DNA from 2 places in the Mesorhizobium sp. M0139 genome. Region 1 is predicted to be linked to the other one. Evidence: predicted binding sites of a transcription regulator. Region 1 holds the regulator's gene; the other holds the start of a gene.
The links. The regulator LexA, encoded in region 1, represses DNA repair genes until DNA is damaged. The targets are predictions, from matches to a motif close to TGTTCNNNNTGTGTTCNG.

Region 1 (4,635 bases):
TGACGCAATTGCGGACGGAAAACCGCTTCACACTTTTCCTGAAATTGCTCTAGTTCCTCAGGTGACCGCGGTCTTCACCGCGAAGCGGGCGTCCTGCCAGGCGCCGGTGCGCAGAATATCCTCCAGGACTTCGACCGCCTGCCAGACATCGCCATATCCGACATAGAGCGGCGTGAAGCCGAAACGGATGGTCGACGGCGCCCGGAAATCGCCGATCACGCCGCGCTCGATCAGCGCGCGCATCACCTGATAGCCATGCGGATGGAGGAACGACACCTGGCTGCCGCGCTGGCTGCCGTCGCGAGGACTTTCCAGTTCAAGCCCGTAGGCGCCGCATCTGGCTTCGACGAGCTGGATAAACAGGTCGGTCAGCGCGATGCTTTTTCTGCGCACCGCCGCCATATCGACGTCGTTCCAGATATCGAGCGCGCCCTTGAGCGCCCGCATCGACAGCACCGGCTGCGTTCCGCACAGGAAGCGGCGAATGCCGCTGCCGACGGCAAAGCCCTGCTCGAAGGCAAAGGGCCGCGCATGGCCCCACCAGCCGCTGAGCGGCTGGTGGGCATCGTCATGGTGGCGCTCGGCCGCGTAGATGAAGGCTGGCGAGCCCGGGCCGCCATTGAGGTATTTGTAGGTGCAGCCGACGGCGAAATCGGCATTGGCACGGTCAAGTTCGACCGGCAAGGCGCCGGCCGTGTGGCAGAGATCCCAGATGATCAGCGCGCCGGCGTCATGTGCCTTGCGCGTCAGCGCCGCCATGTCGCGCAACTGGCCGGATTTGTAGTTGACGTGGTTGACCAGGATGACGGCAACGCTGTCGTCGATCAGCTCCTCGATTGCGGCCGCGTCGACGCCCTCCAGCCGCAGCCGCGTTCCCGGCCGGGTCGAGGCGACGCCTTCGGCCATGTAGAGGTCGGTCGGGAAACTGTCGCCCTCGGCAACGATGACCGACCGATCCGGCCGCATGCCGAGCGCTGCGTGCAGCAGCTTGTAGATGTTGATCGAGGTTGTGTCGCAGACCACCGTCTGCCCATCAGCCGCGCCGATCAGTCGCCCGAGCTGATCTCCGAGTTCCACCGGCATGTTGAACCAGCCGGCGGTGTTCCAGGCGCGAATGAGATCGTGCGCCCATTCCTGCGTGGCGGCCTGCTGCAGTTCGCTGAAGACGACCGCTGACGCGGCGCCCAGGGAATTGCCGTCGAGATAAATCACGCCTTGCGGCAAGACAAAGCGTTCGCGCATGGAGCGCAGCGGATCGGCGGCATCCATTGCTTCGATTGTAGCGAGATCGGGTGTCGTGCTCATGATCCGGCGCCCCTCCATGGACAAACGCGCGCGGCGGAGCCTGCCGCCCAAACATGCCGGCGATCTTGAGTGGTCGCCCTTGAACTGTCAAACATTATATATAATTCACCCATTGAAAGGCTTTGATATATAATGATCCGCCGAGCGTTTATGTCTGATGGATCACGATGCTGGATGACGAGCAGACCTCGAAGACGGAAGCGGCCTATCGCCTGCTCAGGCGCGATATTCTTGCGACCCGGCTGGCGCCTGCCGCGCCGTTGAAGCTGAGCACGCTGCGCAACACCTACGGCATCGGCTGGACGCCGTTGCGCGAGGCGCTGTCGCGGCTGGAGGCGGAACGGCTTGTGACCGCCATCAGCAACCGCGGGTTTGCGGTCGCTCCCGTCTCTCGGGCGGAGCTCGAGGATTTGGCGCGTGCGCGGCTGGTGGTCGAACTGCCCCTGCTGGTGGAATCGATCGAGGAGGGCGACCGTGAGTGGGAAGACGCGGTCGTTGCCGCCCACTATCGTCTCTCACGGTGCGGGTCTGTTCTCGACGATCCATCGGATGATGCGGTCGACGCGTGGTACGAAAAACACGATGCCTTCCATGCGGCGCTGCTCAGTGCCGCGACATCCAGCTGGCTGCTGCGCTTCAATGCGACGATTTCCGACCAATTGCATCGCCATCACCGCTTTCTGGGTCTGGCCCCGACGCTGCGCGCCGCCGCCGGCCGCACGGATGGCCACCGGAAGGCCGTGGCGGCCCTGCGCGACGCCGTGGCGATCGAACACCATACCGCCCTGATGGAAGCGGCCCTCGATCGCGACGTCGAACGTGCGAAAACTCTGATGACCGCTCACATCGGCTACACGCTGCAGGTCTATGCCCAGAGCGAACCCGGCGCGGATGCTGCGCAGCCCCGTCCGAAAAGGAAGCGGCGATCGTAGCCGACGACGCAGGGCACTTTGTCTTCGTTTCACCCCGTTGCTGGCAACTGGGCGCAGGCGGCGCTCGCAGCGCCGAACGTTACGCTGAACAAAACGTCAACACATTCATTAAACTTTAAAAGGTTGCGGAACACAACTGGAACAGATAGTGTTTGTTCTGGGTTTGTTTTTTCTGATTCTGGTTTCAGAACCCTTGGGGGCCGCGATGCTGACGCGCAAACAACATGAGCTTCTGATGTTCATCCATGAACGCCTGAAGGAGAGCGGAATCCCGCCGTCCTTCGACGAGATGAAGGAAGCGCTCGACCTCGCCTCCAAGTCCGGCATCCACCGACTGATCACAGCGCTTGAGGAGCGCGGTTTCATTCGCCGGCTGCCGAACCGGGCGCGCGCGCTGGAAGTGCTGCGGCTGCCCGACTCGATCGCACCAGGCCTCAATGCGGCGAGGAAGTTTTCGCCGAGCGTCATTCAGGGCAGTCTTGGTCAAACCGGCCAAGGGCAAGGCGGCCAAGGACAAGGCGCGTTGGGCCAAGGCGGTCTCGGCCGCCAGATCAAGCCGGGCTCGCCGTCGCGTTCGATGTCGGCCGGCAATGACGATGCCGTTTCCGCGATTTCAATCCCGGTTATGGGACGCATCGCCGCCGGCGTGCCGATCGACGCCATCCAGCATCAGACCCATTCGATCTCGGTGCCGCCCGATATGATCATGGGCGGCGAACACTACGCGCTCGAGGTCAAGGGCGATTCGATGATCGAGGCCGGCATTTTCGATGGCGACACGGTCATCATCCGCAATGCCGACACAGCCAGCCCCGGCGAGATCGTGGTGGCGTTGGTCGACGATGAGGAAGCGACCCTGAAACGCTTCCGCCGCAAGGGCGCCTCGATCGCCCTGGAAGCCGCCAACCCGGCCTACGAGACCCGCATTTTTGGACCGGACAGGGTGAAGGTGCAGGGCAAGCTTGTCGGATTGATCCGGCGCTACTGAGCCGGCTTGGGTTTGTACTTTTCACGCTGGTTGTAAGGCGGCAGGCCGCGCGCTTCGCGGGAGAAGCGGCGTTGCTCGTGCCAGGGGCGATACGGCTTGTCGACGGCGAAGCGGATGGTTGGCGCTGCAGCTGCCGATTGCGGATCGAAGAAGACGGCGGCGCTGCCGTCGCGGGCCAGCTGTTTCTTCGTCACGACCAGCACCAGCGGGTCGCGGCACGGATTGTAGGCGGTGGCGTCATCGATGACGATCAGGCTCGCGAAGGCACAGGCCGGCCGCGCCGTCTTGCGGTCTTTCGCAAGCGCTACAATGGCTCCGGAAGGGTGCCGGGCGATACAGAGATCGCCGGTGCAATAGAAGGGCGAGCCGGGCGGCAGATCGAGCGGATCGAGATCGAACCGCGTATCTGTTGACTCGAAAATCTCAGGTGGGATAATGGTTTCGGCCCGCAGCGCCCGTTTCCAATTGTCCGTGGTGAATTCGTTGGAGCGTTCGCGGTTGAGGGCGAGTTCGCCGCCACCGATCGGCATGGCCACCAGATGCGCATCCTCGGATATGAGCACGTCGGGCGTAAGCACCTGCGGCACCGTCAACAGGCCGGCCAGCGCGAAAGGCACGGCCGCCAACCTGAGCCAGGTGGTGGCCATGGTGGCGATGACGAGGGCGACCGCCACCAACAGCACCGAGCGGATGGAGATCAGCCCGACGGCGTCGACCGGCGAGCGCTCGGAAATCCAGGCCGATATAGCGATCATCGCCATCAGACCCTTGCCCATCACATAGAGGAACGGCCCGTCGGCGCCGAACGGCATCGCCAGTGCGCTGAGCACGGCAAAAGGCATGACGATCAACGAAACAATCGGCATCACGGCCAGATTGGCGATCAGGCTGAGCGGCGACACACGCTGAAAATGCCAGATGGCGAACAGCAAGGTTGCACTGCCGGCGATGATCGAGGTCATGGCGAGGCCGCCCATGGCCAGCGCGAATTTTCGCGACAGGAAGCCGACGAAGGAGCGCTTTGCCGGCGGCGTTCTCACCTTGTCGGCGCGGTAATCGGCCCAGCCGGCATAGGCGCCGACAAGGGCGGCGGTGGCGGCAAACGACATGTGGAAGCTGGGACCGACCACCTCGTGCGGCGACACCAGGATGACGGCAATGGCGGAGATCGCCAGATTGCGCATGGTGAGTGCGGCGCGATCAAACAGCACGGCGACAAGCATGACCGCCAGCATGATGAAGCTGCGCTCGGCGGCAACCACGACGCCTGAAATGACGAGATAGGCGGCGATGGAGACGAGTGCTGCCACTGCTGCATATTTCTTGACTGGGCGGCGCGAAGAGAAATCGGGAAACAGCGCAAAGGCGCCACGCAGCAACGCCATGATGGTGCCGGCAACCAGCGCCATG
Region 2 (4,635 bases), on a different contig from region 1:
TTTTGCAGTCGGGGCAGAAAGCGGAAACGACTGTCGCCAAGCTGGGACAGACACTCTTCAATCCTTCGGCGGGAACCGTCGGTCGAAAAATCATCGACCACCACGCATTCGAACGCAGTGTATGTCTGCGCCGCTACGGATCGGATCGCAGTGTCGATGAATGCCTCTTGATTGAAACAGCCTACGCAAACGGATACGGTTGGTAGCGCGATGTGAGAACCAGCTCCGCTTGGGACGATGTTTTCTTTCAAGAGGCGCTTCTCCGTACACCAGATTTGATCGCCTGAGATATTCCGTCGATCAGATGGCGGTGTTTCTTTGCCAAATTTCTCTCTATCGAAGCGAGTTTTTCTCCGCACTCAAGATCGCAATTGCCGCATGTTGACCCTACAGCACGGGTATCGCCCTCCTACCAAATTCGAGATTGTCAGAGCCATGCTGCGTCATGGCCACAACCTCAGAAAAGGGCACCCTTCCGCGAAGTCGCAACCTGCTCTTCAGGCCAGTTTGCTGTCGGACGATCCGTTCATATCCTATTCGGGAATGTCCGGTACGCCGCTCGGATTAGCAAGTCATATGCCTTTCCGTCCACGCAGCCACCGCGCCTGGTTTCTCATCTCGCCAACCTGGTCCATCGAAAACAGTGCTAGCGTCAAAACCATCCGGACCTATGCCGTTCTGCATAGACTCAAGAACCCCCGTCACTCGCTAATCTTCCTATCCAACACTCAGGCAGAGGCTGATCTGTTGAACCAGTCCGGCGAGGCCGCCGTCCTGCACAACAAGACGTCAACAACCTCCGAACACATATTCAGGCCTCTCGATGACGTCCCTGTAGAATTTGATGCAATCTACAATGCGCAGCTGGCTCCGTGGAAGCGCCATGACTTGTCGCTTGGCATCCAGCGTTGCGCATTTGTCTTCTATCGAGATTCAAGCGGATCCTCCACGACGGAGTCGGAAAGAGCGCGAATAAATCGGCATAGGGAGCTCGCGCCGCATCACGTCTTTATCAACGAGTTTGACGGCACCGGCAAGCCTGTCCGATTGGCACCGGCTCAGGTGAACACGCATCTAAATCGTGCAGCCGTGGGAATCTGTCTCTCTCACCTGGAAGGACCAATGTTCGCAAGCACGGAATATCTTCTCGCGGGGCTTCCAGTGGTCACGACGCCGAACCATGGCGGCCGAGACCTTTATCTGGATGATGACTATTCGCTTACAGTTCCACCCGATCCTCGATCCATCGCGGAGGCTGTCTTAGCGCTGAAGGAGCGACGAATTCCCCGGGATTACATTCGTTCGCAAACTTTGAAACGAATCGAACGAGACCGCGGGCGGTTCATAGACCTTGTAAACGAGATTTTTCTGGAGAGCGGCTCTTCGCGCCGGATCGCCCTGCCTTGGCCTTTCAGATATCCTGTCATGGAGTGGCTTCCACCACAGGTCGCGATCGATCGATCGCTTTCAGGTTCGGTCGATGCCTTCATCACCGCTTAGAAGCAACACCCTCAGATTGCCGAAGGGCCTAGTCGCCCTTGTTAAACGCGGTCGAGGAGGCGGAGCAGCCGTTCCATTTTGCTTAACCATCTTCCGTTTTTGCAACCGGCACAGCGCGCTGCAACCACCACGAATGCATGTTCCTGTAATGTTCTTGCCTTGGCCTAAAATCTATGGTTGTCTTGTCCTGACGTCGCTCGCGGTCTGAACCACAAGGCCGAGGCGAGCCGGTATCCGGGGGCAGAGCAAGATGGTGGCGCGGGTTCGCACGGTAGCTTTCCAGGGCATCGAGGCCGTGCCGGTCGATGTCCAGGTGATGATCGCGCCGGGCAAGGTCGGCATGCAGATCGTCGGGCTGGCCGACAAGGCGGTGGCCGAAAGCCGCGAGCGCGTGCAGGCGGCACTGCATGCGTCGGGGCTGTCGATGCCGTCGAAGAAGGTGACGGTCAACCTGGCGCCTGCCGATCTTCCCAAGGAAGGCAGCCATTACGATCTGCCGATCGCGCTCGGCCTGATGGCTGCACTCGGCGCCATTCCGGGCGACATGCTGGCCTCCTATGTCGTGCTCGGAGAATTGTCGCTCGACGGCACCATTGCCACGGTCGCCGGTGCGCTGCCGGCGGCGATCGGCGCCAATGCCGAGGGAAAAGGCCTGATCTGCCCGTTCGGCTGCGGGCCGGAAGCGGCCTGGGCGGGCAAGGATTTCGACATATTGGCGCCGCGCAGCCTGATTGCCATCGCCAATCATTTTCGCGGCACGCAGGTGCTGTCGCGGCCCGAGCCCGGCATCCATGTCTCGGCGCGCGACCTGCCCGACCTTTCCGACATCAAGGGCCAGGAAAGCGCCAAGCGGGCGCTGGAAGTGGCGGCGGCCGGCGGCCACAATCTGTTGATGGTCGGGCCTCCCGGCTCGGGAAAATCGATGCTGGCGCAGAGGCTGCCTTCAATTCTGCCACCACTGGCGCCCAAGGAACTTCTTGAAGTCTCGATGATCGCCTCGGTGGCCGGCGAGCTCGGCGAAGGCAAGCTCACCGACCGGCGGCCGTTCCGCGCACCGCACCATTCGGCTTCGATGGCGGCAATGGTCGGCGGCGGCATCAGGGCGCGGCCGGGCGAAGTATCGCTTGCCCATAACGGCGTCCTGTTCCTCGACGAGTTTCCCGAATTCACGCCGCAGACCTTGGATGCGCTGCGCCAGCCGCTGGAGACCGGCGACTGCATGATCGCGCGCGCCAACCACCGCGTCACCTATCCAGCGCGCATCCAGCTGGTGGCGGCGATGAACCCGTGCCGTTGCGGCATGGCCGGCGAGCCCGGCTATCGCTGCCTGCGCGGCGAGCGCTGCCGCACCGACTACCAGGCGCGCATCTCCGGCCCGCTGCTCGACCGCATCGATCTCAGGATCGAAGTGCCGGCGGTCTCGGCCGCCGACCTGATCCGGCCCGACCGGGCGGAGAAAAGTGCAGCCGTCGCCCAGCGCGTGGCGCGCGCCCGCACCATCCAGCGCGAACGTTTCGAGCGGCTGGGCGTCACCAGCGCCACCACCAACGCCCATTGCTCGCCTTCTGTCATCGAGGACATCGCCGCGCCGGACGCAGCCGGCCTGTCGCTGCTGAAAGACGCCAGCGAGAAACTCGGCTTTTCTGCGCGCGCCTATCACCGCGTGCTTAAAGTGGCGCGCACACTGGCCGACCTCGACGCCAGCGAAACCGTCGGCCGCATTCACCTGGCCGAGGCGATTTCCTACCGCATGATGTCGGAGCGGGTGGCGCAGGCGGCGTAACGCTCCTCCTTGAGGGGAAGGTGGCCCCGAAGCGGCAGGGTGGGGGTCGCCGAAGAATGGTCGATCTTTTTGGAGCCGAGCCGAGAAAGGGCCTCTGCAATGACATTGCTTGTAGTGTCGTCCGAAGGGAGTCGCCGCACTTCACGCAGGACCCCACCCGGCCCTTCGGGCCACCCTCCCCTCAAGGGGGAGGGAAATGCAGGCGCTAATTCGCCCGCTCTTTCGCCTTCAGCTCCAGCCTCCGCGCGTGCAGCACCGGCTCCGTATAGCCGTTCGGCTGCTCGCGGCCCTTGAACACCAGGTCGCAGGCGGCCTGGAAGGCGATGGAATTGTCGAAATCGGCGGCCATCGGGCGGTAGAGCGGGTCGCCGACATTTTGGAGGTCGACGATCGCCGCCATGCGCCGCAGCGAATCCATCACCTGAATTTCGGAGCAAACCTTGTGGTGCAGCCAGTTGGCGATGTGTTGCGAGGAGATGCGCAGCGTGGCGCGGTCTTCCATCAGGCCGACATCGTTGATGTCGGGCACTTTCGAGCAGCCGACGCCCTGGTCGATCCAGCGCACGACATAGCCCAGAATGCCTTGCGCATTGTTGTCGAGCTCGCGCTGGATCTCGTCGGGGGTCCAGTTCGGCCGCACCGCCACCGGCACCGACAATATATCATCGAGCTTCGCCTTCGGCCGGCTCTTGAGCGCCGCCTGGACGGCATGGACATCGACCTTGTGATAGTGCGTGGCGTGCAACGTCGCCGCCGTCGGCGACGGCACCCAGGCGGTGTTGGCGCCGGCCTTGGGATGTGCGATCTTCTGTTCCAGCATCGCCGCCATCAGATCGGGCATCGCCCACATGCCCTTGCCGATCTGGGCATGACCGGCCAGCCCGCATTCGAGCCCGGCGTCGACATTCCACGCCTCATAGGCGGAAATCCAGGCGGCCTGCTTCATGTCGCCCTTGCGGATCATCGGGCCGGCTTCCATCGAGGTGTGGATCTCGTCGCCGGTGCGGTCGAGGAAGCCGGTGTTGATGAACACGACGCGTTCCCTGGCGGCGCGGATCGCCTCCTTGAGGTTGACGGTGGTGCGCCGCTCCTCGTCCATGATGCCCATCTTGATGGTGTTTGCCGCCATACCGAGCAGCGCTTCGACGCGGTCGAAAATCTCGACTGCGAAGGCGACTTCCTCCGGCCCATGCATCTTCGGCTTCACCACATACATCGAGCCCGCGCGGGAATTCATCCGACGCCCGTTGGCGCCGACATCGTGCAGCGCGATCAGCGCCGTCATCGCCGCATCCAAGATGCCTTCCGGCACCTCGTTGCCATCGCGGTCGAGGATGGCCGGATTGGTCATG

Region 2: NKJ58_RS24985 (YifB family Mg chelatase-like AAA ATPase) is a predicted target of LexA. The motif match lies at 1,639-1,656, and genes of this name have one in related genera.

What each region holds. Positions count from the first base shown of each region.
Region 1 covers NZ_JAMYTN010000002.1:14,362-18,996, forward strand. Annotated here, with positions in the region: gene kynU (kynureninase) at 58-1,305, opposite strand; gene NKJ58_RS02515 (GntR family transcriptional regulator) at 1,473-2,237, shown strand; gene lexA (transcriptional repressor LexA) at 2,443-3,225, shown strand; gene NKJ58_RS02525 (ComEC/Rec2 family competence protein) at 3,219-4,635, opposite strand, start outside.
Region 2 covers NZ_JAMYTN010000016.1:55,894-60,528, reverse strand. Annotated here, with positions in the region: gene NKJ58_RS24995 (glycosyltransferase family 2 protein) at 1-251, opposite strand, end outside; gene NKJ58_RS24990 (glycosyltransferase) at 436-1,500, shown strand; gene NKJ58_RS24985 (YifB family Mg chelatase-like AAA ATPase) at 1,751-3,283, shown strand; gene NKJ58_RS24980 (malate synthase G) at 3,489-4,635, opposite strand, start outside.